DNA from 3 places in the Priestia sp. SIMBA_032 genome. Region 3 is predicted to be linked to each of the others. Evidence: predicted binding sites of a transcription regulator. Region 3 holds the regulator's gene; each other region holds the start of a gene.

Region 1 (10,303 bases), on a different contig from region 3:
TAATGGCTAGGTTACTATAGTTGGTTAAAAGTTCTTCAGCAAATTTCTCTGCATCTTGAAAGCGTGTATCCGTATAGAATGCATAAGGTGATGGACTTAATGCCTGTATGTCGATAACGTGACAAATTATCAAATGAGCGTTATTTTTTTTTGCACTGTTAACTGCTTTTTTGAATGCCCACTCCGCTTCTACAGAACCGTCTACTGCTACGAGGATGTTACGATAAGCCATATTCATCATAATCTCTCCTTTGTCTTTCGTTTATAAAGAACTTTCTTTGCTACACTTTTATTGTACTTCTTGCACAAGCGAAAATATGTGATTTTTATCACAAGTTAGAGAAATTAATCAAAAATAGAGCCGTGCACATCGTACACGGCTCCATTTTTATTGAACTTGAGAGTTAAAAGTCATGATCCAAATAGATCCTGCTACAATCGTAATAACAAAAACGATTCCAAGTATTAAAGCCATCACATTATAACGAGGCTTTTCTCCGTCTTTAATATGCATAAAGAAAAACAATTGAACAAAAAATTGAAGCACGGCCATTCCTAGAATGCTAGCTAGTAATATATTTTTAGCAAGTACGTGGTTTAATACCAGCAGCAGAGGAATAACGGTTAAAATAATCGAGAAAATAAATCCTATTGTATAAGCTTTTAACGACCCGTGGTTCTCCATCTACATCACCCCCATTAAATACACAACCGTGTAAAGGAAGATCCAGACGGCATCAAGAAAATGCCAGTATAAGCTTATAATCGTCACTTTTCGTTTTGTTACAGAGGTAATTCCGTATCGTTTTAACTGGATTGTAATTGAAATCATCCAAATGATTCCAACAGAGACGTGCAGCCCGTGTGTACTAACCAGCGTGTAGAAAGCCGTAAAAAATGCGCTCGTAGAAATGGTTGCTCCTTCGTGAACCATTGTTTGAAATTCATGAATTTCAAGGCCAACAAAGCATACACCTAAAAGCAGAGTTACGATTAGCCAGCCAATTAAAGGCTTTATTTTTCCTTTGTGCATGCTTAACACGGCTAATCCGCTTGTAAAGCTGCTCGTTAATAAGATAAACGTTTCAGAAACAAATCCTGGGACTTCAAAAAATTCCTTTCCTGTAAGGCCTCCTGCAGTATGATTAACAAGAACGGCATACGTAGCAAATAATGCTCCAAATAAGATGCAGTCCGTTACGAGGAAAAGCCAAAAACCCATAACTTTGATTTCTTCATCATGTTCATGATGATGTTCTCCGTGGTGTGCTGTCGCATATGCCATGTTATCCGACCCTCCCTACTGAATCTTCTGTATGTCGAATTTCATCCACGGGAATATAATAGTCCGAGTTGTATTGAAAAGAACGAGCTAGTAAACAAGCTCCTACTCCTGTCAAACCGAATATCGCTACCCATACCCAGTGGAACGTTAAACCAAAACCAGCAATGAACCAGAAAACCGACATGATAAATGGAATGCCTGAATTCTTAGGCATATGAATTGGAGAAAAAGCCGCTGTTTCCTTCGCTTTTTTCTTTTTTCTTTCTTCTTTTATCGTCCACCACGCATCTTGCCCGGTTACTGTTGGAATTACTGCAAAATTGTAGTGCGGCGGCGGTGAAGGGATGGACCATTCTAATGTACGTCCATTCCAAGGATCTCCTGTTACATCTCGTTTTCCGTACTTAATGCCATGAAGAATCTGCCATGCTTGAAAAATAAACCCTATGCCCATAAAGAAGGCTCCCACTGTAGAGATAACGTTCAGCGGTCCCCATCCCATGTCAAAATCGTACGTATAAATACGGCGTGTCATCCCCATAAATCCTAATGCATATTGAGGCATGAAGCATAAGTAAAAACCAATATTCCACGTCCAAAATGCCCATTTACCAAGACGGTCATTTAGTTTAAAGCCAAACATTTTTGGCCACCAATAGTACAAACCTGCAAAAAAGCCGAATACCACGCCTCCGATTAACACTTGGTGAAAGTGTGCAACTAAAAAGTAGCTATTGTGATACTGATAGTCTGCAGGAGCTGCTGAAAGCATAACACCCGTTGCTCCTCCCACAACAAAGCACGGGATAAAAGCAATTGTCCATAACATTGGCTGCGTCATTTGAATACGGCCGCGGAACATCGTAAATAACCAGTTGAACACTTTAACGCCCGTTGGAATTCCGATGGCCATCGTGGTAATAGCAAAAAACACATTCACATTAGCGCCTGCACCCATCGTAAAGAAATGATGTACCCATGTAAAATACGATAGAACGCTAATAATCATCATTGAAAAAACCATAGATTTATAGCCAAATATTTTCTTTTGAGAAAACGTTGCAACGATTTCAGAAAAAATGCCGAATGCAGGAAGTACAACGATATACACTTCAGGATGTCCCCACATCCAAATTAAGTTAATGTACATCATTGGATTTCCTCCGCCGGTCATGGTAAATAAGTGTCCGTCAAAGAAGCGGTCAATAAACAATAAAGCAAGCGTTACGGTTAATACAGGAAACGCGAAAATGATAATAATACAGCTTGCTAGAACAGACCACGTAAATAGGGGCATATGCATAAGTTTCATACCGGGCGCACGCATTTTTAAAATGGTCATAATGAAATTAATTCCAGAAGCCAAGCTGCCAATACCTGATATTTGAATGCCCCAAATATAAAAATCTTGACCTGGTCCAGGACTGAACTGCATGCCAGAAAGCGGCGGATAACTTAGCCACCCTGCATCTGGCGAGCCTCCGATTACAAACGACAAATTGAAAAGCATGGCGCCAAAGAAAAATAGCCAAAAGCTTACCGCGTTTAAAAAAGGATAGGCGACATCTCTTGCTCCAATTTGAAGCGGCACAACGATATTAAAGAAAGCAAACATAAGCGGCATTGCCATAAATAGAATCATAATGGTTCCGTGCGTAGTGAAAATTTCATTGTAATGATTAGAATCTAGAAAATGCCACTGGGGAAATGCTAGCTGCATACGCATTAATAATGCATCTACTCCGCCTCGAAACAGCATTAACAATGAAGAAAGCATATACATGATTCCAATTTTTTTATGATCTACCGTTGTGAGCCACTCACGCCATAGCCACTTCCACTTTTTAAGATAAGTAAGAACAAAAATAATACCGGCTAGCGTTAACAAAATGGCGACATCTGCTCCGTAAATCATCGGCTCCCCTGTCACAAAAAAATGAGATGAAAAATCTTTTAATTTGTCTAACAACTTATTTTCCTCCTTCCTGGTGCTTGTGCTGTGTATGTGCTTGTTCATCAGAAGCCACATTCATGGTCTTCATATCTTCATTTTTCATATGGTGATGCTGACTATAATATTGACCACCATTTTTAATGACAATTTCTTGGAACAAACCTTTAGGAATGGTAGAATACGATTTCTCCAAAGAAAGACCTTGTTTTGCAAGACTGTTATAATCAGCTTTTGTTAAAGCTGGCGCTGTTTCTTTTACTTGTTTTACCCACTGATTAAATTCTTTTGTCGATGTAGACTTAACTTTAAAGTTCATATGGGCGAACCCTTCACCCGTAAAATTAGCCCCTGAACCAAAATATTCTCCCTTGTGATCAGCTTGCAGCCAAAGCCCCATGGCCATTCCCGGCATGGTATATAATTGTCCTCCCAGCTGGGGTACCCAAAAAGAATTCATAGGTGCATCTGACGTTAGCACGAATTGAACAGGCACATTCTTTGGAATTTCTACATAGTTGACTGTCGCAATATCTTGATCCGGATATTGAAATAGCCATTTCCAGTCAAGAGATGTTACTTCAATCGTTAGCGGCTTTACATCTTTTTTCGGCGGATCTACTAATTCATAAGTCGTCTTGGCCGTAGCGAAACCTAAAATGCCGATAATAATAATGGGGATGCCCCACCAAATAAATTCAAGACGCTTGCTATCGTCCCAGTCTGGTCGATACGGAGCCTTGTTTCCAGGCTTATCACGGTAGCGTAAAACGATATACACAAGCAGACCTAAAACAGGAATAACAACAATTGTGCATAAAATTATGGAAAAAATAATTAACTGGTATTCTTTTTGAGCCACCGCCCCCTGCGGATTTAAAATCAAATAACGACTATCACAGCCTGCTAAAAAAATTGTAATGAATACGGAGAGAATGATTAACTTGCCAATATGCATTGATTTTTGCTTTCTCACCTAAGCTTAGGCTCCCTTCCTTTAAATCTCTGTACATAATAATGGTATATAAACGTTCATATTAAAGATGCATCTCAACAGATCAAAAGGCTAAAAACCTCCTAACATATTGAATTTTGTCATGACATATTGCTTACTTCTAAAAAATTATCATGTTGCGTTGTTAAAGGGTGTGATATTTCTCACACTTAAAGCGGTTTTTATCTATTTTGAATACCTTTACCATAATTTCGTCACATATTTGAGTAAATGTGGGGGATAAAAGGTACCTTGTGACTAGCCTAATAAAAGCAAAAAAACTCTTCCAGTTTTTATTAACTGGAAGAGTTTTTTCATAAGTACTAGATGAAGTATTGAGCTTTAACATTTACTGATTTGCTTATTTGACCTGCTGAAACATCCATTCAATCAGTTTCTGGTTTTGATACACAGGAACCCATGAAGCATGGTCATACTTTAATTCTTTAGGATATTCCGTATATAGCGGATGTCCTCCAGCTTTTTTTATAGCACTTATTATATTCCTTGAATAGGTAACAGGAATGACAGAATCGTCTTCAGCATGAAAAGCCCATATTGGTTTGTTGATAAGAAAGTGCGCCTTAGCTGGATCGGCTCCTCCCGCTATCGGAACCATCGCAGCAAACAAATTAGGGTGTTCTATATTTAAGTTAAATGTGCCAAATCCTCCCTGAGATAGTCCTGTAGAATAAAGGCGATTACTATCTATATTGTAGGATTTTCTTACACTTTGTAGAATTTCATAAGCCGTTTTTAAATCTTCTGATGTTTCGAATACTTTTGCTAAATCGACTTGATTGTTATCATCTCTTGTAACGGTGAAGCCTCCGCTTGGTACATTACGAGCTTGGGGAGCTAAAACAAAAGCGGGATGCTTTCGTTGATTTTCTGGTGAAGCCCAAATGATGGCTCCGTCGTTGCCAAGAAGCTGTTTTGTATTATCATTTCCTCGTTCACCACCTCCGTGTAAAAATAGCACCAGAGGATATGATTTTGTAGAATCATAGTCTTTAGGCACATAAAGTCGGTAGGGCATTGTTTTATAAGTGAATGATAAAAATTGAGTAGCTATAGATTCTCTGCTTTCAAATGAATAAGTAAATATAGCTATATCACTATGATTTTTCTGATTTTTATTTTTCGCGTTTCCTTTTATGGAAATTGCTTTAAGCACCGTATCGTTATTAATAATAATTGGGTTCGAATACTGATTGCTTTGACTGGTCGGAGTGCTCCCGTCAAGTGTATAGTAAATTTTCGCACCTGGTGTGTTTGTCTTTAATTCAATCTTCTGCTCCAAATAATAGTTACCTGATAAAACTGAAGAGGTTGGTTTTTTTACGTTTTTATAATTATTTTCTTCTTTTGCCGCAACACTACTTAAAGGAAAGAAAGCTAGAATAAGAACTCCTACAGTAATAAAACTTAGAACTTTTTGTATTGACGTATTGTTCACTGATAAAGTACCTCCTTTATACTATTATTCAAATGTCTACTTCCATTTCCAGCAGGGCATAACTTAAGCTTTTTCCGTGCGTATCCATTCCTAAAGAAGTAGTCACTCCACCAAGTAACGCGCGGTGACATACAAATTGAAACGCTGATATATTAGGAACCTCATAGCGAACAATGTCTCCTTCTACAATATTTTTTAAGTGTTTTTTTACTTCCGAAGCAGTCACTTTTTCATGTAATAAAAAATAATCCTTTTCGTCATACGGAATTAGTGATAGCATAAGCGTGTTTCCCTTATCCCCAGCTCGACTGTGAGCAAGTTCATATAATTTCTTTTTCATTTGTTATGCTCTCCTTTAATGTAAAGTAGGTTTCTATTTTGTTACGTGAAATCAACGTAGAAACAATTCCTACTACTTCATTAACATACTTTCTTGCTCCGCCTCCACCTGCGGGCCCATTTGTATAAAGAGCCTCTGCCTCTTCTCCAATTTTGGCTGCTTCCTTTAAAGTAAGACATTTCCCTGCTACTCTCAGCCTGATTTCATAAGGATCTGATTCTTGAAAAGAGACTCTATGAACGGAAGAAATACCGATATAATCAATTCTTAAGTCGACCACTTTATCTTTTAAACGACTATATAAAATTTCACCAGCTAGCTTAGCTCTTTCTAGAGCATTGGATCCAGCATAGGAAATTTCCCCTTCTCCAATAACACCTGCTTCGTAACCTACGCTGACTTTTAACGTTTCAGGCCTTGTTATACCTGTTCCGCCAGACACTTGAATTTGGTTCAATTTAATTCCCTGTAAATGAACGGAAGTAAAATCTGCAATAACATCCGGTGTTATATATTGATGAGGATTAGTTACTTCGTAAAGAAGCTGTTCTTTTACAGTAGCTAAGTTAATGACTCCTCCTGTCCCTTCTACTTTAGTAATGATGGCTGTCCCATCTTCTTTAACATCAGCAAATGGAAAACCTAATTCAGCAAGCTTTGGGACTTCTTTTTTTCCGGGATCAGCAAAATAACCACCAGCTACCTGTCCTCCACACTCCAATAAGTGTCCAATTACTGTTCCTTGAGCAATTTTATCTACGTCGTCTAAAGACCATCCAAAGTGGTGTACCATTGGAGCAACAAATAAAGACGGATCTGCTACTCTACCGGTAATAATAACTTGAGCCTCTGTCTCTAGAGCTGGCAATATTGTTTCTACACCAAGGTAAGCGTTTGCAGATATGACGTTACCAAAATGAGATATCGGTTCATTTGTTTCTAGAGTCAATCCATTTCTATCTATCAACTTTAGTACGTCATCTCCCAATACGGCCGCCACTTTTATCTCAATGTTCAATCGGTTAGCCATTTCCACAACTTTTTCAGCAGCACCTATTGGATTGGCTGCTCCCATATTTGTAATAATTCGCACTCTATTTTTCTTGATAATAGGCAAAAGAAGCTCTAGTCTTTTTTCCAATAAGGGATCATAACCCATTAAAGGATTTTGACTTTTTCTTTTTTGGGCAAGTGCGATTGTTCTTTCAGCTAAACATTCTAATACTAAATAATCTAAATTTCCTTTTTCAGCCAATATAACCGCCGGTTCTAATCGATCTCCTGAAAAACCCGCGCCTGATCCAATTCTTATCATTTTCATCACCTCAAATAGTAATTGCTCCCGTTATTAATGCCACAATCGTCATAACAATGGTGGTTCCAAATGCCCACTTAAAGATAAAACGCTGATGATCGCCTAAATTCACTCCCGCTAATCCTACAAGGATAAAGGTCGAGGCGGTTAAAGGACTTAATGGAAATCCAGTCGTCATCTGTCCTAAAATAGCTGCTCTGCCAATTTCAATTGGATCGATGCCAAAGTTAGAAGCCGTCTGGCTAATAATTGGCAATACCCCAAAATAGTAAGCATCCGGCGTAAACACTAAGCTAAGAGGCATGCTTTTAACCGCTACCAGTACAGGTAAGTAAGAAGCTAGTGATTCAGGGATAATGCTAACCATTGCAGAAGCCATTCCATCTATCATCTTTGTTCCTGTTAGGATACCCGTGAAAATGCCTGCGGCGAAAATCAACGTAGAAACAATTAACACGTTATTTGCATGACTTAGTAAGCGTTTTTGCTGTTCTTCTGGATTTGGATAATTCACCAAAAGAGCAATTACAAAAGCGACAATAAATAAAACCGGTAAAGGTAGCCATACTTTAATTAACGCGATAAGAAGCAAAATTGTTAAAGCAAGATTAAACCAAAAAAGCCGTGGTCCTTTTGCTTCTAGGGCAGCTGCATGTTCTGTAAACCCTTGTACATGTTCTTCTAGTTCAATGACTCCTAGTCTCTGCCTCTCCTTTTTCCCAAGCCAAAAAGCAGATGCTAACACCCATACAATCCCAGCAATCATTGCGGGGATAACAGGGTTAAATAATTGAGAAGAATCTGCATTAAATGTAGTCATGGCTCTAGCAGTAGGTCCTCCCCAAGGAGCTAAGTTCATAACTCCCGCTCCTAAAGCAACCACTCCTGATAAAATAAGAGGATTCATCTTTAATCTCTTATAAAGAGGTAGCAGCGCTGTAATGGTAATCATAAAAGTAGATGCACCGTCTCCGTCTAATGATACAAGCATTGTGACGATAGCTGTCCCTACGACTACTTTTAAAGGATCTCCTTTAACTAGACGAAGCATTTTAGAAATCATAGGATTAAATAAGCCTGTATCAATCATTAAGCCGAAGTACAAAACTGCAAAAACAATCATAATACCTGTAGGCGCTACTTTTATAATGCCTTCTAACATCATGTCTCCCATTTCTAGCCCAAATCCGCCTATTAATGCAAAAACAGTTGGTACGAGAACTAAGGCAATCAATACAGATAAACGATTGGTCATAATTAAAAATAAAAATACGCCAATAATTAAAAACCCTAAAAGTGCTAACATGTAATCCCTCCTGTCTCAAATTTATATATTCAAAAATCTCAGATGTAAAAAACTTCGGTACTTTTTGTTCTTGCAGGATTCATGCCAAAGATATGTAAAAATAGCAACAAACCGTTACTAAATCCTTTCAAAATGTGATAAAAGAAATTTAAGACACAACAAAAAAAGAAAGCGTTACCAATAAAGCTGCTTTCTTTCTCTGTTTTTGTTAATCTAAATTCTAATGTTTTAGAAATAACTGCTGTCCAGTATAGAAATACACTTCTTAATACATAGTCTTCAGTATTTCTAAAAATCTAGAAATCTTTCTAAAGACTTAGAAATGAATATGATATTTTTTCATTTTATTGTATAAAGTAGCTAAAGAAATATCTAAAACTTCTGCTGTTTTCTTTTTTCCCTCAATGTTATTTGGATATTTTCTTAATATTTCCTGAATAAATGCGCACTCTTTATCCTGTATAGCTTCTTGCAGTGTTTGACTAGATTTCTCTGTTTTACTTACAATATCTGAAAAGTTTTTTTCATTTTTAATCATAAATTCTGGAAGGTGACGAAATACAATATCTGTGTCTTCCGCCATACATGTTGCATAGTCAATTACATTTTTTAATTCCCTTACGTTGCCAGGCCAATGATAAGATTGAAAAAAACCTAGTGTATATTCGTCAATTTTGTAAGAGGTGTTGGTGGTCGAGTATTCAATAAAAGAATAGACGAGTTCACGTATATCTTCTCTCCTTTTTCTTAAAGGAGGTATCTCTAATTGAATAACGTTAATTCTATAAAATAAATCTTCTCGAAACTGTTTTTTATTTACAAGCTGCTTTAGATTGCGGTGCGTAGCAGCAATGATCCTTACGTCAACTGCACGTTCAGTTGCTTCTCCTACCCTTCGAATCTTTTTCTCTTGCAGAACTCTTAACAACTTAGCTTGAAGATCATAGGACATATCTCCAATTTCATCTAAAAATATAGTTCCGTTGTTTGCTATTTCGAATAGTCCAGCCTTCCCGCCTTTTTTAGCATTTGTAAAAGCACCGTCTCCATATCCAAAAAGTTCACTTTCTAACAGAGACGAAGGAATAGCCGCACAATTTACAGGTATAAAAGGACCATGCTTGCGCTCACTTTTATTATGTATAGCTTGTGAAAATAATTCTTTTCCCGTGCCGCTTTCTCCCATCACAAGAATAGGGAATTGAGATTCTGCTACTTTTTCAGCTATATGAACGACGTGCCTTAACCCTCCGTCCCTACCAATTATTTGTTCAAATGTATACTTTGCTTCATAGATAGAATCCATTCGGTTTTCTAAATTCTTTAACTTTTCGGTTTGTCTTCTTAACTCTTTTGATAATTTGTCAACTTCATTGAGGCTTTTACAAACCGATACGGCTCCTGCAAGTTTACCTTCTATTATAATTGGAGCCATGTCCACCATATATTCCCGATTTTTTTCTTTTCGATATACGCCTACTCTGTATTGTTGATCTTTTAGGGTATTTGTTAACTGAGCGCCTGGGCGATATTCTATTAGTGGTTTTCCGATAATATCACTTTTTACTCCTGTAATCTTTGTATACTCTTGGTTAATAAATCTAACAATCCCTTCTTTGTCGATAACTAGAATACCATCATTTATCGATTTTA
Region 2 (10,303 bases), on a different contig from region 3:
TTTTAGCGTTTGGAGGAAATAAAGTTCGAACAGAATTAGCGCATGGGCTCGGAGTAGAACTCCTAGAAAATCAGCACATTATCGTAAATTCACGTACAAAAGAAACGAATGTTTCAAACGTGTGGGCAGCAGGAGACATTGTGGCTCATTCTGAACAAGTTACGGTAGCGATGGGAGAAGGTTTACAAGCAGCTATTTGGATACACAAACGCTTGTTAGAGCTTTATGAAAAATAATTGTTTTTTTATAAAAAAAGTTAAGATTTCATGTTTTGTTTCCTTTTTGTTAGGGAAATGGAAATAAAAGAAAGATAAAAAATGACTAAAAATGAGGAGAAGGAGTGGCAAAAAAGTGGTATATAGTCAAGCAGTAAGAAAACCTGAGTTTCAACAAGCGGAATCGGAAGGGTTAAATGAAGCCATCCACGAGTACATAACTCGTCGTACACGTCACAATGCACCGGTTGTGGATGCGCTTCGATATATTATGACCATTGAACATAAACATGAACGCATGCAGGTAGCAGCAGAACTGTTCGGATCAGCTATTCAGCGTGTAAAAGATCAAGATATCATTCAATATCTAAAAAAGTGCGGAAGCTACAAAAGAATTTCTGATACGATGGAATAAAAACGTTTTCTTTGAAAAAAGCGCCTTTAATGAGAAGGGGGCTTTTTTTGTTTCCTCTATTTAAAAGTGAGGGTAAATACATAGAATTCTTCCAGTTTGTGCATAGTAAATGAAGCAGAATTAATTGAGGAAGAGACAGAGTTTTGTATCTGATTACGTGAATGAACATTAAAGTAGAATACAACCTTCACTTGTACAGATGCCGACTTTTGAATAAATAGCGCTTTACGTATGTATCCCTAGCAGGAGGTTTAGTGTATGAGTCAAGAAATACCGTTAAGTTCAAGTGAAATTGCTACTCTTTGGATGACCTATCAGCAAAAGACAATGATCCGAAGAATTTTAGAATATTTTATTGCGCACGCAGAAGATGACGGGGCAAAAGAAATTATGCAAGATACGCATATGCAAGTGGTGAACTATATTGAAGATATCAAAACGATTCTAAAAAATGAAGGGGCAGCCATACCGGTAGGATACACAGAAAAAGACGTAAATGTCGGTGTTCCTAAGCTTTATGATAAAATGTTTGATATTATGTTTCTTCGCCTTTTAAAAGAAATTAGCATGGGGCTACATACGCTTCATTTAACCATGTCCTACAGAAAAGACATGATCTCTCTATATAAAGAGCTTACCGCTTTCACGCAAAGTGGCTATGACAAATGTGTAGATTATCTTCAGGAAAAAAACGTGCTTCCAAGGCCTCCAGCTGTTTCAGTACCTAAAACAGCGAAGTTTGCTGAAGGTACAGATTACATGAATGGCCTCCATTTATTTTCCAGTAAACGTGCATTAAATACTGTAGAGGTAGCACATATTTATTACGCTATTGAAAGCAACATTCTTGGCATGCAAATGATCACAGGGTTTGCTCAAGTAGCAAGTGAGCCTGAAGTAAAGAAGTATTTTGTAAAAGGAAAAGAGCTGGCTAAGAAAATTGTAAGTGATTATAGCAAAATTCTTTTAGAGAGCGATATTCAGACGCCTGCAACGTGGGGAGCGAAAGCAACTGAGTCAAAAGTAGCACCTTTTTCAGATAAACTAATGATGTACTGCGTGAGTTTGTTCTGCAGTTTTGGGCTGGGAAGCAACGCTCTAGGCACTGCATTTAGTTTACGTGGAGATCTTCCTCTTACTCTTGTCAGTACGGCCAAAGACATTTTAACATACGGGCAAGACGGGGGGAAAATCATGGCCAAAAACGGGTGGCTTGAGGAACCGCCAAGTATGGAAGACCGAAATGATTTGATTAAATAGAAAAGCATAATACATGAAGAAAACTTCTTTTTTGAAAGAAGTTTTTTCTTTTGCATAAAAAATGTCGTTATTTGTTCGTTGAACGGTTTGTTTTTTGAATAAAAAGGATATATAAACTATAAATTTACAATTTTATAATAAAAAAGGGGAGTGATAAAGTTGAACTGGTAGATAAAGGTGTTGAAAAATTACGGTACGTTTTCTGGCAGAGCAAGCCGAACTGAATACTGGATGTTTGTGTTAGTTAACTTTGTTATTTCCTTTATTCTTTCGTTCATTCAGTTCGTGATTGATAAGCCTCTTTTTCTGCCGGTAATCTACTCGTTATTGGTTGCCGTTCCTTCGTTAGCGGTAGGGGCAAGAAGGCTCCACGATACGGGAAAAAGCGGATGGTGGCAGCTCATTACATTGGTTCCACTGATTGGCGGTATTTGGCTAATTGTTTTATTCTGTCAGCCTAGCGATCCAAGAGAAAATCGTTTCGGTACAACAGTCAAAGCAGCATAAATAGAACTCCCCCTTATATAAGGGGGAGTTTTTTAGTGCAGAGGTTCTACTATGACTCCATCATAAGCGGATTGGTAAATAGCTCGTATATCTTTTTCATGAAGAGGCAAAGGACTGCGAGCGAGAATTCGTTTTTGCTGGACGCCATCTGCTGTCAGCTTTTGAAGGGCACTTTCTGGAATTTCAAATCCGCGAAGAGTCTGAGGAATGCCGACGTCTTTAACAAGTGACTGCAGCTGCTTTACACACTGATAAGAAGCTTTCTCTTCTGATAAAGAGGTCACGTTTCCGCCTAGTGCTTCAAAAATATCACGCATCTTCGCCACGCAGCTGCTGCGTATGTAACCCATCACATATGGAAGCAATACGGCGTTTGATTCACCGTGAGAAATGTGAAACTGTCCGCCTAACGGATATGCAAGTGCATGAACACCAGCAACACCGGCGTTAAAAAAAGCAAGACCTGCTAAATAGCTTCCGTAGCTCATCTGAGTTCGTGCTTCTTTATCTTGGCCATCTTCTACAGCTGCTCTTAAAGAAGAGCTGATCATGCGTATTGCCTTCAGGGCTAAGGCGTCCGTTGCTGGATTTGCATTCACCGATACATAAGCCTCAACGGCATGAGTTAATGCATCAATCCCTGTAGCCGCCGTTACTTTAGAAGGAACGCTCAGCGTAAGCTCGGGATCTACAATCGCGGCGTCCGCAAGCAAATGATCGTGGGTCACAACGTCTTTGCTGCTTTCAAGAGATAATACAGAAATATTCGTTACTTCTGAGCCCGTGCCGGAGGTCGTGGGAATTAAAATTTTTGGAAGCCCTTTTTCCGTAATTTGTTTCGTGCCAGTTAAGTTCAAATATTCTTCCACAGCTCCGTCGTGAACGGCTAAAACGGCCGTAAGTTTTGCTAAATCTAATGCGCTGCCCCCACCAACTCCAATGACTAAATCAAATTTTCGGCTTTTTGCGTAAGATACGAGTTTTTCACCAAGCGCTAAAGGCGGCTCTGGTGTCGTATCTGCGTATACATCTACTTCATATCCATTTTGGATAAGAGGAGCACTCACTTTATCTACAAGTCCAATGTCTTTTAATACGGAATCTGTGACAATTAAAATATGAGCAGGGTGATATTTTTTCACTTCCGGAAGCAGTTGTTGAAGTGATCCCCATCCTGTATAGCTGAGAGGGGTGAAAACTAGTTTTGAGATGGTCATTTGTTTGCCCTCCAATTTATAGAAAAATTTTTTATCTTAAGCAGTTGCTTGATTTCACTCGTAATAACCTTCAGTAGATTTGCGGAACTGCTGAAATTGATTTGCATCGTGACCAAACCAAACTTGCGAATTCGTTTCGTAGGCTAGACGGCGTATACGTTCAACCGTGTTTGCATACCCGAGAGAGTCGTAGATAATACCGGGTGGTTTCACAGGAGGACCATAGCTCTCAGCTGTATAGATTGCATCAGATGCTAAGATAATGCCACCTGTTTCAGGCAAATGAACATGAAGGCCAAGCATACCCCAAGCATGTCCGCTTCCAAAGTTCAAGATATTAATTCCTTCTGCCAGTTTAATGGTGTCTTCGTTTCGTTTAATCGTTTTCCAATGAAGGTCATTTTTTATCCACGCGTCAATGTCAGCCCAAATATAAGCACCTTCTTTTTGATTGCGTGCATAAGACTGAAGGGTGCCATTTAACTCATCTTCATGAACGATAACAGTAGCGTTAGTGAACAATTCTAAGCAGCCAGCATGATCAAGATGAAGGTGGGAAGCAACAACAAATTTAATTTCTTTAGGATCAACCCCTAATTGTTCTAGTCGATTCGGTAAATAACATTCTTCTGTAGCTGAGTAAGGAAACATTTGTTGAGTTGCTTCAGTCCAGCGTCCTTGTGGTCCCATTGATTCAGGATTGCAGGCTGTATCAAACAGAATTTTCCCTTCCGGATGATCGATTAATACAGTATAAATTGGAAACTCTACAAATTCCGTAGGTGTATGAGGGTCCTTAACAGTTGCTGGGTTATGCATTGCAAGCATCCAGTTTTTATCCATTTGCATCGAGCCGTTATCCATCACATAAAGCTTTGAGTTAGGTTTAATAATATTACACATACAATAGCCTCCTAAACGTAGCGGGATTTTTATTTGTACTTCTAAAATGACTTTGTACTGCATTTACCCTATATTCTGGAGAGAATAATCCTTTTTAGAAGGGGGAGACTCTCTCCTGTTCTTTCAACATACTAAACTGCAATTTCTATGCCAATATTCGAAAAGTAAATATTAGCTCAGTTTTCCTTGATTTTTATAACCATGTGCTGAAAAAATTCACCGCTTTTAGAAGGAAAAAGCCTATTGTACATTGAATGGATAGTGGTGAAAAGTTTCACCGTATATTGGCGGAAATTCACCATAAGAAAGGAACATGAAATAATGACTTCTTTTAAAGAAAAAAAAGATTTGACGAACGAAACGTTACAGGCCATTATTGAATTCTCTACGGACGGAATATATGTAGTAAATAAAAAGGGAATAACGCTATATGTAAATGAAGCTTATGAAAAAATCACAGGAACCAATAAACAAAACGTATTAGGAAAGCATATGCAAACCGTTATAGATGAAGGATATATTGATCAATCTGTTTCCCTACTTGTGTTAGAAGAAAAAAACGGCGCTCTATTATGCAAACGATTTCAAGCGGAAGAGACGTTATGGTAACAGGAAATCCAGTGTTTAACAAACAAGGTGAAATAGAGCTCGTTGTTACCACTGTACAGGATATTACACAGTTAAACGCAGTTAAAAAAGAGCTGTTAAAGGTAAAAGAGTTTTCACATATGAATGCAAATAAATACGCTGTAAAAGTGAATGGGTCGGAACAGCCCCTAGTGTTTCAAAGCAATAAGATGAACTTGGTTTATCAGCAAGCCAAACGAGTAGCTCCGTTTCCTACAAGTATTCTTCTATCAGGTCCCTCAGGATCGGGAAAAGAAGTAGTCGCTAATCTTATTCATGATTCAAGCGATAGAAACAATCAGCCATTCATTAAAGTGAACTGCGGAGCCATTCCTGAACCGTTGCTAGAATCAGAGTTATTCGGCTATGAAAAGGGAGCTTTTACTGGCGCTCGAACAGAAGGGAAAATAGGACTGTTAGAACTCGCTGATGGCGGAACCTTGATGCTTGATGAAATTGGTGAAATGCCAATTTCCTTGCAAGTAAAACTGCTTCGAGTGTTACAGGAAAAGCAGGTACAGAAAATTGGAGGAACTAAAACAAAAAGTATCGATATACGAATCATTTCGGCAACAAATCAACATCTAGGAGAGCTTATTCAAAAGGGGAGGTTCCGTGAAGATTTATACTATCGTTTAAAGGTAGTTGAAATCACCCTTCCGCATTTATCTCAACGTAAAGAGGATATTGGTTTACTAGTTGATCATTACGTTTCCTACTTTTGCAGCTCGTATTACGTCCAAAAGCGCATATCAAATAAAGCGAAGCAAATGCTAGAAGCGTACCAATGGCCGGGAAATGTAAGAGAGCTTCGAAATATGGTTGAGAATATGATTGTGTCTATTCCTGGTGAAATAATTGAAGCCCATCATTTACCTTTTCATACTTATAATGAAGATGAAAAATGTGATTATTTACCTCTAAAAAAGAAAGTGGAGCAGTTTGAACAGCGGCTCGTTAAAGAAACTATTCAACATTGTTCATCACTCCGGCAAGCAGCGAAAGAATTAGGTATCGATCATTCTACTTTGATAAAGAAACTAAAAAGATGGGAATGTAAAGAAAGAGAGGAGCAGGCTTGAGATACGTAACAAAAGAATTAGCTCAGAAAATTGTGCGTAGAACGATGGAGATTATTGATTGCAACATTAACGTAATGAACGAAAAAGGAGTCATTATTGGTTCGGGTGATAAAAATCGAATGAATCAAATCCACGAAGGAGCGTTAATGGTATTAAAAAGCGGCAGTTCCTACGAAATCACTCAGCAGCAGGCTAACTTGCTGCGCGGAGCCAAACCGGGCGTGAATTTGCCTATTTTCTTTAACGGAGAAATTGTTGGGGTTGTGGGATTAACAGGACTGCCAGAACAGATTCGTAATTACGGAGAGCTTGTGCGCATGGCGGCTGAAATGATTTTTCAAGAAATGATTTTAATAGAGGAAATTCAATGGGATGAACGATTAAAAGAAGAGGTGGTTCATCAGCTTCTTCAACAAGAAGAGCCGCTTGATTCCTTATTTTTTGAACGAGCGAATCGGTTTAATATTAACTTATACCTTCCAAGAATGGCACTAATTATTAAAGCTGAAAATCGCCATGAAGTTATGAAGGTTGTAAAGAAATACATAGCTAATAATGATCTATACGCTATGCTTCCAGACGGAGTGGTTCTATTAAAATCTATAGAAGCCGGCAGCGCTAGCAGCTATGCGGAACAGCTAGAAAAACAGCTTCAGGCGTCTGGTATGGTGTGTAAGTTAGCGGCAGGATCTGTTCAAGCTGATTTTAAAGGCCTTCATACATCGTATCAGCAGGCGAAAGATACGCTTTCGGTTGGTTCAAAGCTTCATCCAGAAGCTGATTTCTACTGCTATTCGGATTATCAAATTCCCGTACTGTTACGTCAACGCGCCGGTTTTCAAGAAAATCATGATCTGTTGCAATACTATGAAAAGCTTAAGGAATATGATAAGAAAAAAGAGCTTATCGAAACGTTAACGATCTACATAGAAGAAAATGGCGAAGGAAGCACGGCAGCTAAAAAGCTTTTTATTCATCGAAATACGCTAAGCTACCGTTTAGATAAAATTCAAGATATCACGGGAAAAGATCCAAGGAAAGTAAAAGACCTTCTTGAACTGTATGTAGCGCTACTGTTATCTAAAATTTCATAATTGTGCACGTGCATAAAAGATCTTGCGATAGTAAGGTCTTTTTTTGTTGAAGTGACTAATGAAAGAATTAAAGGTAGCGCTTACAATTAGCATTGGGGATAGAAGAAACAAGAAAGGGGATGCTTTATGGACGTTCAAGTAAGCGCGTTAGGCGCGATTTGTGCATTAGTAATTGCCATTATATTAATTCTAAAGAAAGTGGCTCCTGCATACGGAATGATAGCCGGAGCTTTAATAGGAGGACTGATTGGCGGAGTTAATATTGCTGATACCGTTACTTTAATGATTGAAGGAGCGCAAGGCATCATTCCCGCAGTGCTGCGGATTCTTGCAGCTGGTATATTGGCCGGGGTATTAATAGAATCAGGTGCTGCAGCAGTTATAGCAGAAACCATTGTAAAAAAATTAGGGGAAACAAAAGCGCTTTTAGCTCTAGCGCTAGCCACACTCATTCTTACGACAGTAGGTGTGTTTGTGGATGTGGCTGTGATCACAGTGGCGCCTATTGCTTTAGCAATTGCTAAACGTACGGGTATGTCAAAGCCAGCTATTTTATTAGCGATGATTGGAGGAGGAAAGGCAGGAAATTTAATGTCTCCTAATCCTAACGCCATTGCTGCTTCAGATGCATTTAATATTCCGCTTACATCCGTGATGGCTGCAGGAATTATTCCCGCTATATTTGGCGTAACGGCCACTTATATAGTAGCCAAACGATTAGTGAAAAAAGGAACAATGGTTCAAATTGAAGAAATAGATACAGTGGATGCAAGCAGCTTGCCGCTGTTTTTAACGGCCATCATAGCACCAATTGTTACCATCGTGCTACTGGCGCTGCGCCCGCTTTTTGATCTTAATATTGATCCAATGGTTGCGCTTCCTGTAGGAGGAATTGTTGGTGCCATTGTGATGAAAAAAGGAAAACAGCTTAATACATACGCTATTTCTGGATTAGGAAAAATGTCAGGTGTAGCCATTATGCTTCTTGGAACAGGGACATTAGCAGGAATTATTGCCAACTCCCAGCTAAAAGACGTGATTATTCAAGGCTTGTCTGCCATTGGATTGCCAGCTTATGTTTTAGCTCCGGTTTCAGGTATTTTTATGTCAGCGGCAACCGCTTCGACAACAGCAGGAACAGCAGTCGCAAGCCAAGTTTTTGGCTCGACGATTTTAGAGCTGGGCGTTTCTGCTTTAGCCGGAGCTGCTATGGTTCATGCCGGAGCGACCGTACTTGATCACCTCCCGCACGGAAGCTTTTTCCACGCAACGGGCGGAAGTGTAAATATGAAAATAAAAGAACGTTTAAAATTAATCCCTTACGAATCGCTTATTGGACTCATTATGGCAATTGTATCCACGCTTATATTTGGTGTATTAAAGCTATACGGGTAAAAACAAAAAGGAGTGTTTCTATGAAAATTGTGATTGCACCTGATTCATTTAAGGAAAGCTTAACGGCTCTGCATGTTTGTGAAGCGGTTGAAAAAGGAATAAAAGCTCATTTTCCAGACGCTGAGATTAGTAAAGTACCTATGGCAGACGGTGGAGAAGGAACCGTTCAGTCGCTTGTGGACGCAACGGGTGGAGAGATTATACAAGCGCGAGTAACTGGACCGATAGGGAAAGAGGTGGAAGCTTTTTACGGAATTCTTGGAGACGGCAAAACGGCTGTTATTGAAATGGCAGCCGCTTCAGGTCTTCATCATGTCCCTGTCGATAAACGAAACCCGCTTATCACAACAACGCGAGGAACTGGCGAGCTCATTCTTAAAGCGTTAGATCACAAAGTGAAGCATATCATTATTGGCATCGGAGGAAGTGCTACAAATGATGGAGGAGCCGGTATGGCAAAAGCTTTAGGCACAAAGCTTCTTGATGCTAAAGGAGCAGAAATAAAAGAAGGAGGGGGCAGCTTAGATCAGTTAACTTCTATTGATCTTACAAACTTGGATTCTCGGCTTGCTGAAGTCAAAGTAGAAGTTGCGTGCGACGTAGACAATCCGTTAACGGGTGAAACCGGAGCAGCCGCTGTGTTTGGTCCTCAAAAAGGCGCAACTCCTGATATGGTTAAACAGCTTGACCGTAATCTAGCTCATTACGCAGCCGTTATTAAAAAAGAAATGGATATTCATATTCAGAACGTTCCTGGTGCCGGAGCGGCAGGAGGGCTTGGTGGCGGGCTGCTGGCATTTTTATCTGCGGAGTTAAAGCCAGGTGTAGACATTGTCATTAAAGCAACTCAGCTAGAAAGCTATATTAAGAATGCTGATCTTGTCATTACCGGTGAAGGAAGAATAGACGGACAAACCATTTACGGAAAAACACCCATCGGCGTAGCGAAAACAGCAAAAAAGCATAGCGTTCCCGTGATAGCGATAGCAGGAAGCATTGGAGCGGGAAGCGAAGCTGTGTATGAACACGGTATTTCTGCTTTATTCAGCGTCGTGCCCGGGGCAGTGACTCTTCCGGAAGCACTGGAAAAAGCCGGTGAAAACATTGAAAGAACAGCTAAAAACGTAGCGTCAGTTATACGCTTAGGCATAAAGTAAAGGAGTTACAGTTTTTATTGTTCCCTTTTTAATAAATAGTAAAAGGTCTCTTCTGATGAAAGAGGCCTTTTTTTCGTTTAGTGCTGAAGTAAGCTGCTATCATTCTTTTAAATTTTATATAGGAAATAGAACTAAACGTTTTCTGAAGCATCATAGTAAGTAAGCAGTTACAAAGATTCGTTAGCATTCTCGTCGGCTTACTAACTGCTACTTAAGGAAAGGAGAGGTAAACGTGCAAAAAAAGTTTAGGTTCTTGAGAATTCTACGAAATGTGATAGTAGCTATATTGGGGATATGCATCATTTGGGTTGTAACGAATCAAGTTATAACGGCAGTAGAAAAGAAAAAGTACCCTCCTATTGGTCAACTAGTAGAGGTTAATGGCAGAGATATTCATGTATATACAAAAGGTAAAGGGGAAAATACGATTG
Region 3 (10,303 bases):
TCTTCAAAATATAGAGGACTCATAACATCTGCAATGATAATCATGCTTCGTTCATGATAATGACCGAACTCTTTAGAAATCAACGTAGCTTTACGGGCCGTCGCCTTCCAATCAATAGACCCTAATCGGTCACCCGGCTGATATTCTCTAATGCCTGTCACTAACGTAGTAGATTGATTTCCCGTCGAAACTTCATTTTTCCCTTCTTCTATTCCCGCTAAAAGAAACGGGATATCTACCTCATGAATTTGAGGATAAACGATAAATCGCTGCTGCAGCGGATAATACGCCTTCTTTTTTACAATTCCTAACAAATCACTCATTTCAATCGAAATCGTAAAAAATTCATATTCTCCTCTTTCTACAAACGATCTTTCATACGGAATAACGGCGTTTCGTTGAAAAAGCGGATAAATTGTTCTTTCTTCTTGATCTAAAAAGTTACTTTCCTCTTTCACCGCTGCCATATAAACAGGAAAAGCCGAGGAGCGTGTAATGTGAATATCATACGAAAGATGGTCTCCAGCGAATCGAGGCTGTAGCTTCATGTCACGAGTAACATTCCACTTCTTCAACGGATAAAGCAAAACGGCTACCCCATATAACCCAAAAGGTAAGAAGCTATAAAATAAAAACCAGCTGACAAAGCCTCCTTGAAACATAGCGTAAGAAAACGTAGCAGCAAAGATGCAGAATAAAACGAACCAGTCTCTACATTTATTCCATATCACTTTTATATACTGTTTCATAAAGTACCTCTTACCTTTTAACAGGTACTTTCGTGTCAGCCATAATTTGCTTCATCACATCACCCGCTGTTAAGCCGCTGTACTGGGTATCAGATCTTAGCGTTAATCGATGTACACACACATACGAAGCAAGCTCTTGAACATCATCAGGAAGACAGTAATCTCTTCCCTTCACTAAAGCATATGCTTGAACGGCCTTCATAAAGGAAACCGTTCCACGAGGACTGATACCTAACGAAACATGTGGATGAGAGCGCGTTTTGCGAATGATTTCGATGATATAGTGCTTGATCGTATCATCTACATAAATACTGCTTACAGCTTTTTGAGCCTGTACTAATTCTGGAACGCTCATAACGGGTTTGACATCTTCAAGGTTAACTTGAGTCGATACGCCATTTAAAATTTGAAGCTCCTCTTCTTGCGTAGGATACCCCATGCTTAGTTTGAATGAAAAACGATCCAGCTGCGCTTCCGGCAAATGATAGGTCCCATCAAAATCAACAGGATTTTGAGTAGCCATCACAAAAAAAGGCGCTGGAATTTCCCGGGTGATACCATCGGTTGTTACATGATGCTCAGCCATTGCTTCTAAAAGCGCCGATTGTGTTTTAGGAGAAGTCCTGTTAATCTCATCAGCGAGCACAATGTGGCTCATGATAGGACCTGGACGAAAATGAAATTCCATGTCTCTTGGACTGTAAATAGAAACACCTGTTACATCGGACGGCAGCAAATCAGGCGTGAATTGAATTCGTTTAAATTCTGCATCAATCGATTTGGCCAGTGCCTTCACGAGCATCGTTTTCCCCACACCCGGCACATCTTCAAGCAAAATATGCCCCTTTGCAAGCAAAGCAACCAGACTCAACGTAGATACATGACGCTTTCCAATTACAATTTGATCGATGTTTTCTAATACTTGATTTAATTTATTATTAATATGATCGAGCTGAATCAACGAAGCTCCCCCTTAAAACTCAGTTAAGCCTTGAGTTTAGTATGTTTTCCAATAAACATAGTACTATCTTAACAAATTTTAAAAAAATCTGAAAATATTAACGCACGCAAAAAAGCGACCAAGTGAGTACTTGGTCGCTTTTTCAGAGAGGGCAATGATTACATCATGCCGCCCATTCCACCCATGCCGCCCATGTCAGGCATTGCAGGTGCTCCGCCTTCTTCTGGCTTGTCAGCAACAACTGCTTCAGTTGTTAAGAACATAGCCGCTACAGAAGAAGCATTTTGAAGAGCTGAACGCGTTACTTTTGTTGGGTCAACGATACCAGTGTCTAGCATATTTACCCACTCGCCAGTTGCAGCGTTGAATCCAGTTCCAACTGCTTCGCCTTTTAGACGCTCAACGATTACTGATCCTTCTAAACCAGCGTTGTGAGCGATTTGACGTACAGGCTCTTCAATCGCACGTAATACGATGTTGATACCTGTAGCAGTGTCACCGTCAGCTTCGATGCTTGCTACTTTATTATAGATATTTACTAATGCAGTACCACCACCAGCTACGATACCTTCTTCAACCGCAGCACGCGTAGAGTTTAATGCATCTTCAATACGTAATTTACGTTCTTTTAACTCAGTTTCAGTTGCCGCACCAACTTTAATTACAGCTACGCCACCAGCAAGTTTTGCTAAGCGCTCTTGTAATTTTTCACGGTCAAACTCTGAAGTTGTTTCTTCAAGCTGAGCTTTGATTTGGTTTACGCGTGCTAGGATATCTTCTGCATTTCCTGCACCGTTTACAACTGTTGTATTTTCTTTTGTTACAACAATTTTAGAAGCGCGACCTAATTGATCGATGCCTGCTGTTTTTAAGTCAAGACCAAGCTCTTCAGTGATTACTTCTCCGCCTGTTAAGATCGCAACGTCTTGTAGCATTGCTTTACGACGATCACCAAAACCAGGAGCTTTAACAGCTACAGCTGTAAATGTACCACGAAGTTTGTTCACAACTAATGTTGCTAAAGCTTCGCCTTCTACATCTTCAGCGATGATTAATAGAGGCTTGCCTTGTTGAACAACTTGCTCTAATACCGGTAAGATTTCTTGAATGTTACCGATTTTTTTGTCTGTGATTAAGATGTATGGATCATCTAATACAGCTTCCATTTTATCTGAATCAGTTACCATGTAAGGAGATGCATATCCACGGTCAAACTGCATACCTTCTACCACTTCTAATTCAGTTGTGAAACCTTTTGATTCTTCAAGTGTGATAACGCCGTCGTTACCAACGCGCTCCATTGCTTCAGCGATTAGTTGACCTACTTCTTCGTCAGCTGCTGAGATAGCCGCTACTTGAGCAATTGAATCTTTACCTTGAATTGGTTTAGAGATTGCTTTTAGTTCTTCAACCGCTACAGCTACTGCTTTTTCCATACCTTTACGGATACCCATTGGGTTAGCACCAGCCGTTACGTTTTTAAGACCTTCTCTGATCATTGCTTGCGCTAAAACTGTTGCAGTAGTTGTACCGTCACCAGCAACGTCGTTTGTTTTGCTAGCAACTTCCGCTACTAATTTAGCACCCATATTTTCAAATGCGTCTTCTAATTCGATTTCTTTTGCAATTGTTACACCATCATTTGTAATAAGCGGTGAACCGAATTTCTTTTCTAATACAACGTTACGACCTTTTGGTCCAAGCGTTACTTTTACAGCATTTGCTAATGTATCTACACCACGTAGCATTGCGCGACGTGCTTCTTCGCTAAATTTAATGTCTTTTGCCATGTTCTTTGACCTCCTCAAGATGTTCTTAATAATCTATTTTTTACGTATGATAAGTTTGTGGTTAAAATTAGCCGATTACAGCTAAAATATCGCTTTCGCGTAAAATTAAGTATTCAGTACCTTCGTATTTCACTTCAGTACCCGCATATTTTGAGAAGATGATACGATCGCCCGCAGCTACTTCTAAAGCTACACGCTCACCGCTTTCTAATACTCGACCTGTACCAACAGCAACAATTTTACCCTCTTGTGGCTTTTCTTTTGCACTGTCCGGTAACACGATACCGCTTGCTGTTTTTTCCTCAGATTTTACAAGTTCAATCACTACGCGATCACCTAATGGCTTTAACAAGTGAAACAACCTCCTCAAATAATATGTTTACATTTTTATTAGCACTCAACCTCAACGAGTGCTAACACAATTATTATATTAAAACAAAGTGGGTTTTTTTTGCAAGTATTAAACAAAAAAAATTTAAAATTTACGACAACTACATATAATAGTCTTAGATTTCGACGATTTTGAGAAATAAAGCATTCTTTTCTCTGTTCAATAATATGTATGTTACAATACGAGCAAGAAGAAATTGCTAACTTTACAGTACTTCTTCGACATATATACATAAAAACCTTTTAAAGGAGTATAGAAGATTGGAAAAACGTTATTGGTATGTTATCCTCACCTACATCCTTATGCAGTTTTCAGGAGTTGTTGGTATACCGCTGTTAAAATTAACAGGAATGTTTGATCAATATCCAGTTCGAACAGCGAATGTCATGCTTTTGACTTATTGGACCATCATTAGCTTTATCCTTGGTTTACTTATTGTCTTACTGCTGCTGCGCCGTGATATGTCCATGCGTATAGAACATGCGGGAACAACGGTAACTGTGGTCTGGTCAGTCCTTGGGGTGTTCCTGGCTATGGCTGGTCAAGCTGTAGCAGGTATGATTGAGCACGCTCTTGGCATTACCCAAGTATCTGAAAACACACAAAATATTGTTAATCTTGTTAAAGCAACACCGTTCCTTATTGTCGTTACGTCTGTTATTGGACCAATACTAGAAGAGATTATTTTCCGAAAGATTATTTTCGGCTCTCTTCACAAACGATACAATTTCTTTATCTCTGCATTTATTAGTTCCCTTATTTTCGCTGCGGTACACTGGGATTTTAAACATTTACTTGTGTATACAGCTATGGGATTTGTATTTGCATTCCTTTATGCAAGAACGAGACTAATTGTTGTACCTATTATTGCTCACGTGTTGATGAATACAATCGTTATTTTATCTCAAACTATTTTTGCAGATAAAATTATAGAAATGCAAAAACAAGCAGAACAAATGCAGTTTATTTTTGGAGGCATGTTTTTATGAAGAATATCCCTTTAACACGAGGGTTTATTTATATTATTATGGGGGTTTTATTTACTTACTTGGCAATTCAAAATGCTCAGGAAACCGTTTGGAATTTCCCCACAATCTTATTTGCACTCGTAGCCGCATTTGATTTCAGGTTTGCGGTTCGCATCTTTATCTTGCACTACAAAATTAAAAAATTGCAGCAGCAATATAAAAATCAAGATGATTCATCTAAATAAAAAAACCACTGTTTCAGTGGTTTTTTTACATACTAACATCTTCTCTTTCTTGCTCTGCCCTTGCCTTTAACACTTTGCGATACGAAATGCGGGAAATAATGATGCTGATTTCATACAAAATTAAGAGCGGCACTGTCACCATCATGTGCGAGAGCAATTCCGGTGGTGTAATAAGTGCGGCAATAACTAGCAGTACGAAATAGGCATATTTTCGAATTTGAGATAAAAACATAGGCGTTATAATTCCTAATCTCGTCAAAAACATTACGACGACAGGAAGCTGAAACAACAGGCCAAAAGGCAGTGTGAGCTGCATTAAAAAAGAAAAGTATTCACTAATGCCAATCACTTGGTTTACATTCAGCTCATCAGAAACGCGCGTCATAAAATCGACGACAAATGGAAACAACACAAAATAAGAAAAAGAGACACCGCCTATAAAGAGAAAAATGGAAACAGGAATATATCCAAGCGTTACCTTACGCTCTTTTTCATATAAACCAGGACTAATAAATGCCCAAAGTTGATACAGTGTAACAGGAGCTGCAAGTACACAGCCGATAATAACAGCAAATTGCATATAAATCTTAACTGGATCTGTTAGCCTAAATGCATTCATCGTTAAATTTTTTGCCTCATCAGCATGCTGTAAATAGACAATGACCTTATCTGCTATAAAAAAGCCGCCAATTGTGGCAATCACAAAGAAAAATAAAACAATTAAAATGCGTTTTCGCAGCTCTCCTATATGATCATATATTGACATTTCTTGTTCGGTCATACTATGATCACCCTTTTACTCTTTGTCATCTACTTGACGCTGTTTATCTTTTTCACGATCTTCTGATGCACCGCTAGCGGCATGCTTAAACTCTCTAAGCGTTTGGCCCACTGATCTTCCTAGCTCCGGTAACCGTTTCGGTCCAAAAATAAGCAGTGCTACAATAGCAATAACAATCCAACTGCCTGCTCCAATCCCCATATTCCCACTCTCCTTATTAATTTAGACTTAAGGAAATCGTAACACAGTCCGTCTTATTCAACAGGATAATTTTTCAAAAAGTAGACGAGCGACTGTAATTCTACAGCAAGATCAATATGATGAAGTCGAATCTCATCCGGTACGTTTAAGCGTGCAGGAGTAAAGTTTAAAATCCCTTTAATTCCGCAACTCACTAAACGATCGGTAATTTGCTGAGCAACAGTGGCAGGAACGGTTAAAATCGCTACTGAGATGTCATCACTCATATAATCTTCCAATTGGTCAAGATGATAGACCGGCACGTCGCCTACTTTCGTACCGACTTTATCTTCTATCACATCAAAAGCGCACTCAATTTTAGTGTTATTATTTTTAATAAAATTATAATTTAAAAAGGCCGTTCCTAGATTCCCTACGCCAATCAGTGCTACTTTCGTTACTTCATCTTGGTCTAACGTTTTACGGAAAAATGTAAGTAAATAATTTACATTATAGCCGTATCCCTTTTTTCCTAATGCACCAAAGTAAGAAAAGTCCCGACGAATAGTAGCAGAATCCACTTTCACTGCCTCACTTAACTCTGCTGACGACACACGCTGTTTACCAGAAGCATGCAAATTTTTCAAAAAACGATAATAAAGCGGCAATCGTTTAGCCGTTGCTTGTGGTATTTTTAATTGTTCAGTGTTCACGTTGTACCCCCTCAGTTCATGTATGTCATTACTAACATTTTTAAGTCATATTGCATTACCTTTCACAAAGCATCAACCGCTTTGAGGTAGCGCTTCCAATTCTCTCTCTTTTCTCTTGTTTTATATATACTCCGCTTCACACCTCGACGGCTTTTGTCTATCCAGCACTACTTAAAGTCGATAGCTAGAACGAAGCAATTAGCCCTTCAAAGGATCCGTTTGGTAGTCATGACGGATTTTTTACATCCATCATATATAAGTTCAGAGATGCACTTATCTCTTATTTTAACATAGTATCCTGTATAAAATGTGCAGGTAAAATCATTTTATTTCATGAATCAAAACATTCGCTTCATCATTTGTCCTTGTCCCTCTGCAAATTACAAACGCTTGTAGGAAGAACTTGTAGTTAAAAATATGTTAAAATACACTATGGATATACTACTAGAGGTGAAAAAATGATTATTCTACAATTGAACGGTATTACAAAATACTATGGGGCAGAACCCATTTTATCGAATATAAAGTTAGAAGTACAATCAAAAGACCGCATTGCCCTAGTGGGACGAAACGGTGCTGGTAAATCAACTTTATTAAAAATTATTGCTGAGCAGCTTTCCTATGACAGCGGAGAAATTATTAAACCTAAGGGTGTTTCCATTGATTATATGGGACAAGATACAGTTCTTGAGTCAACACTCTCCATATGGGAAGAAATGATGACTGTCTTTGCTCCATTAAAGAAGATGGAAAAAGAATTACGTACGCTTGAAACGAAGATGGGTGATCCAGACATTTTTAATGATTCAGTTCAATACGAAAAACTAACCAAAGAGTACGATCAGCTTCAAGTAACGTTTAAAGATTTAGGCGGCTATCAATATGAAGCAGATACCCGATCTATTCTTCACGGTTTCCGTTTTTCAAACTTTGACTACAGCACCCCTATTTCCTCCTTGAGCGGTGGACAAAAAACGCGCTTGGCTCTTGCAAAACTGCTTTTAACAAAGCCTGATTTGCTTATTCTGGATGAGCCTACCAACCACTTAGATATTGAAACTTTAGCATGGCTGGAACAGTTTCTGCAAGGGTATGAAGGAGCTATTTTAATTGTTTCACACGATCGTTACTTCCTTGATAAAGTCGTAAATCAAGTGTATGAAGTCACACAAAAAACAACGGTCAAGTACACAGGCAACTACTCTAAATACCTTGTACAAAAAGCAGAGCGATATGAAAAAGAATTGCGTCAGTACGAAAAACAGCAGGATGAAGTCGCAAAATTGAATGACTTTATTCAGCGAAACATCGCCCGCGCATCGACTACAAAACGTGCGCAAAGCAGACGTAAACAGCTCGATCGAATGGAGTTAATAAATCGACCTAACGAAGGCGAAAAATCAGCTAGTTTTTCGTTTGAAATTGAGCGCCAAAGCGGAAATGAAGTCTTAAATCTCGAAGATGTGTCTATCGGATATGATGAAAACAACTATGTCGTCCAGCAGGCAAACCTTCGCATTAAAAAAGGTGAAAGCCTCGCGTTGGTTGGCCCTAATGGCGTTGGGAAATCAACTTTATTAAAAGGTATTGTGGATAAACTCAGCTTCAAGACTGGAACTATTTCTTTTGGCTCAAATGTAATGGTTGGTTATTACGACCAAGAGCAAGCCAATTTAACGTCTAATAAAACCGTTTTAAATGAGCTTTGGGATGACTACCCATCCAAACCTGAAAAAGAAATCCGTACAGCGCTTGGAAACTTTCTGTTTTCAGGTGATGATGTACTGAAAATCGTTTCGACGCTTAGCGGTGGTGAAAAAGCACGTTTGGCTCTTGCGAAACTTATGCTTCAAAAAGCTAACTTCTTAATTTTGGATGAACCTACTAACCACCTTGATTTAGATAGCAAACAAGTACTAGAGAATGCGTTAATTGATTACCCGGGGACTCTATTATTTGTTTCACATGACCGTTATTTTATTAATCGTATTGCAAACAAAATAGCAGAGCTATCTCCTGAAGGGGTAGAAGAATTTCTTGGAGATTATGACTATTATGTAGAAAAGAAAGCAGAAATAGAGGAAATCAAAGAATTAGAAAATATAAAAGCAAACGAAGAACGCACGGTAAAAGTAGATAAACAGTCCTATAAACAAGATAAAGAACAAAAGAAATTGATGAGACAGCGAACGCGCCGCATTGAAGAAATTGAAACTGAAGTAAACAAATTAGAAGCCGCACAAGCAGAGAATGAAGAACTTCTTTGTGACCCTGAAATTTATCAAAACCACGAAGAAGTATCAAGATTAAACGGTGAAAACGAAAAAATTTCTTCACAGTTATCCACATTAATGGAAGAGTGGGAAGAATTACAGCTTCTTCTAGAAGAATAGTCTATATTTTTTTCGTATTTATTCATCCTATTTACTTGTTCGTGCGCTTTAGAACAAGCTTTATCCACTCTGTGAATAAATAGTGGATATCTGTCTGATTTTCATAATTAAAACTTGTTGATAACAGGTCCGTGTACTGAGTGCACGGACTTTTCCACATAATTATCCACAGTTAATTCTAAATTTATTGAATATTGTTGATAAATTATTTTTATCCACAAAAAAAGACGAATGAGAACTAAATCTCATTCGTCTCTTACTCTTCCAAGTCTAAACCGGGGTTTGCGTTTAATGACATATCTGAACGTTTTCCTTGAGCAAATCGTACACTTGCTGCTGCTCCAATCATTGCGGCATTATCCGTGCATAGAGATAGCGGCGGGATAATAAGTGCAATGTTTGATAATGGTGCAAATGCCTCTTCTAGCGCTGCTCTAAGTCCTTTATTAGCAGCAACTCCTCCTGCTACTAACACTTGCTTAACGTTATATTCCTTTGCAGCTTTAACGGTTTTAGTTACTAACACATCAATAACACTCGCTTGAAAGCTAGCAGCAAGTGTTTGTGGAAGAATTTCTTCACCTTTTTGCTTCGCGTTGTGGACAGTGTTAATAACTGCTGATTTTAACCCACTGAAACTAAAATCATAGGATCCTTCTTCTAGCCAAGCACGCGGCAAATCAATTAATGGCTCTCCTTCATGTGCAAGGCGGTCAATATGCGGTCCGCCTGGATATGGAAGGTTTAACGTGCGGGCTACTTTATCGTAAGCTTCTCCTGCTGCATCATCTCTCGTTTCACCAATCACTTTAAACTGACCGTGACTTTCCATGTATACAAGCTCCGTATGCCCTCCAGATACAACTAACGATAAAAGCGGGAATTCTAATTTTTTGATTAGCTGGTTTGCATAAATATGTCCTGCAATATGATGAACACCAATTAATGGCTTTTGATGTGCAAATGCTAGCGCTTTGGCTGCATTTACGCCAATAAGAAGTGCTCCCACAAGCCCTGGTCCTTCCGTTACAGCTATTGCATCAATATCTGCAAACGTCAAGTTCGCTTGATTTAAAGTTTCTTCAACTACCACCGTAATTTGTTCCACATGATGACGGGATGCAATCTCCGG

What was found. The regulator Rex, encoded in region 3, represses fermentation and respiration genes when NADH is low (regulators of the CRP and FNR family bind a similar motif). The targets are predictions, from matches to a motif close to TTGTGAAATATTTCACAA.
Region 1: a site for Rex is predicted at 4,383-4,400, ahead of SB717_RS13885 (ubiquinol oxidase subunit II). Genes of this name have one in related genera too.
Region 2: a site for Rex is predicted at 4,780-4,797, ahead of ahlS (AhlS family quorum-quenching N-acyl homoserine lactonase). Genes of this name have one in related genera too.

The regions. Positions count from the first base shown of each region.
Region 1 is NZ_JAWRXD010000003.1:728,914-739,216, forward strand. It holds gene SB717_RS13865 (universal stress protein) at 1-238, opposite strand, end outside; gene cyoD (cytochrome o ubiquinol oxidase subunit IV) at 389-685, opposite strand; gene cyoC (cytochrome o ubiquinol oxidase subunit III) at 686-1,285, opposite strand; gene qoxB (cytochrome aa3 quinol oxidase subunit I) at 1,287-3,254, opposite strand; gene SB717_RS13885 (ubiquinol oxidase subunit II) at 3,256-4,194, opposite strand; gene SB717_RS13890 (chitobiase/beta-hexosaminidase C-terminal domain-containing protein) at 4,592-5,689, opposite strand; gene SB717_RS13895 (AtuA-related protein) at 5,718-6,029, opposite strand; gene SB717_RS13900 (acyclic terpene utilization AtuA family protein) at 6,010-7,344, opposite strand; gene SB717_RS13905 (CitMHS family transporter) at 7,355-8,650, opposite strand; gene SB717_RS13910 (sigma-54 interaction domain-containing protein) at 8,967-10,303, opposite strand, start outside.
Region 2 is NZ_JAWRXD010000004.1:145,710-156,012, reverse strand. It holds gene SB717_RS14955 (NAD(P)/FAD-dependent oxidoreductase) at 1-236, shown strand, start outside; gene SB717_RS14950 (hypothetical protein) at 352-630, shown strand; gene SB717_RS14945 (DUF3231 family protein) at 889-1,890, shown strand; gene SB717_RS14940 (DUF805 domain-containing protein) at 2,062-2,397, shown strand; gene SB717_RS14935 (iron-containing alcohol dehydrogenase) at 2,430-3,614, opposite strand; gene ahlS (AhlS family quorum-quenching N-acyl homoserine lactonase) at 3,669-4,517, opposite strand; gene SB717_RS14925 (PAS domain S-box protein) at 4,839-5,126, shown strand; gene SB717_RS14920 (sigma-54 interaction domain-containing protein) at 5,090-6,226, shown strand; gene SB717_RS14915 (sugar diacid recognition domain-containing protein) at 6,223-7,320, shown strand; gene SB717_RS14910 (GntP family permease) at 7,447-8,715, shown strand; gene SB717_RS14905 (glycerate kinase) at 8,736-9,872, shown strand; gene SB717_RS14900 (alpha/beta fold hydrolase) at 10,198-10,303, shown strand, end outside.
Region 3 is NZ_JAWRXD010000039.1:2,064-12,366, reverse strand. It holds gene SB717_RS32015 (DUF58 domain-containing protein) at 1-749, opposite strand, end outside; gene SB717_RS32010 (AAA family ATPase) at 760-1,710, opposite strand; gene groL (chaperonin GroEL) at 1,869-3,500, opposite strand; gene groES (co-chaperone GroES) at 3,568-3,852, opposite strand; gene SB717_RS31995 (CPBP family intramembrane glutamic endopeptidase) at 4,152-4,880, shown strand; gene SB717_RS31990 (YdiK family protein) at 4,877-5,104, shown strand; gene tatC (twin-arginine translocase subunit TatC) at 5,130-5,885, opposite strand; gene SB717_RS31980 (twin-arginine translocase TatA/TatE family subunit) at 5,901-6,086, opposite strand; gene SB717_RS31975 (redox-sensing transcriptional repressor Rex) at 6,140-6,778, opposite strand; gene SB717_RS31970 (ABC-F family ATP-binding cassette domain-containing protein) at 7,237-9,171, shown strand; gene tsaD (tRNA (adenosine(37)-N6)-threonylcarbamoyltransferase complex transferase subunit TsaD) at 9,428-10,303, opposite strand, start outside.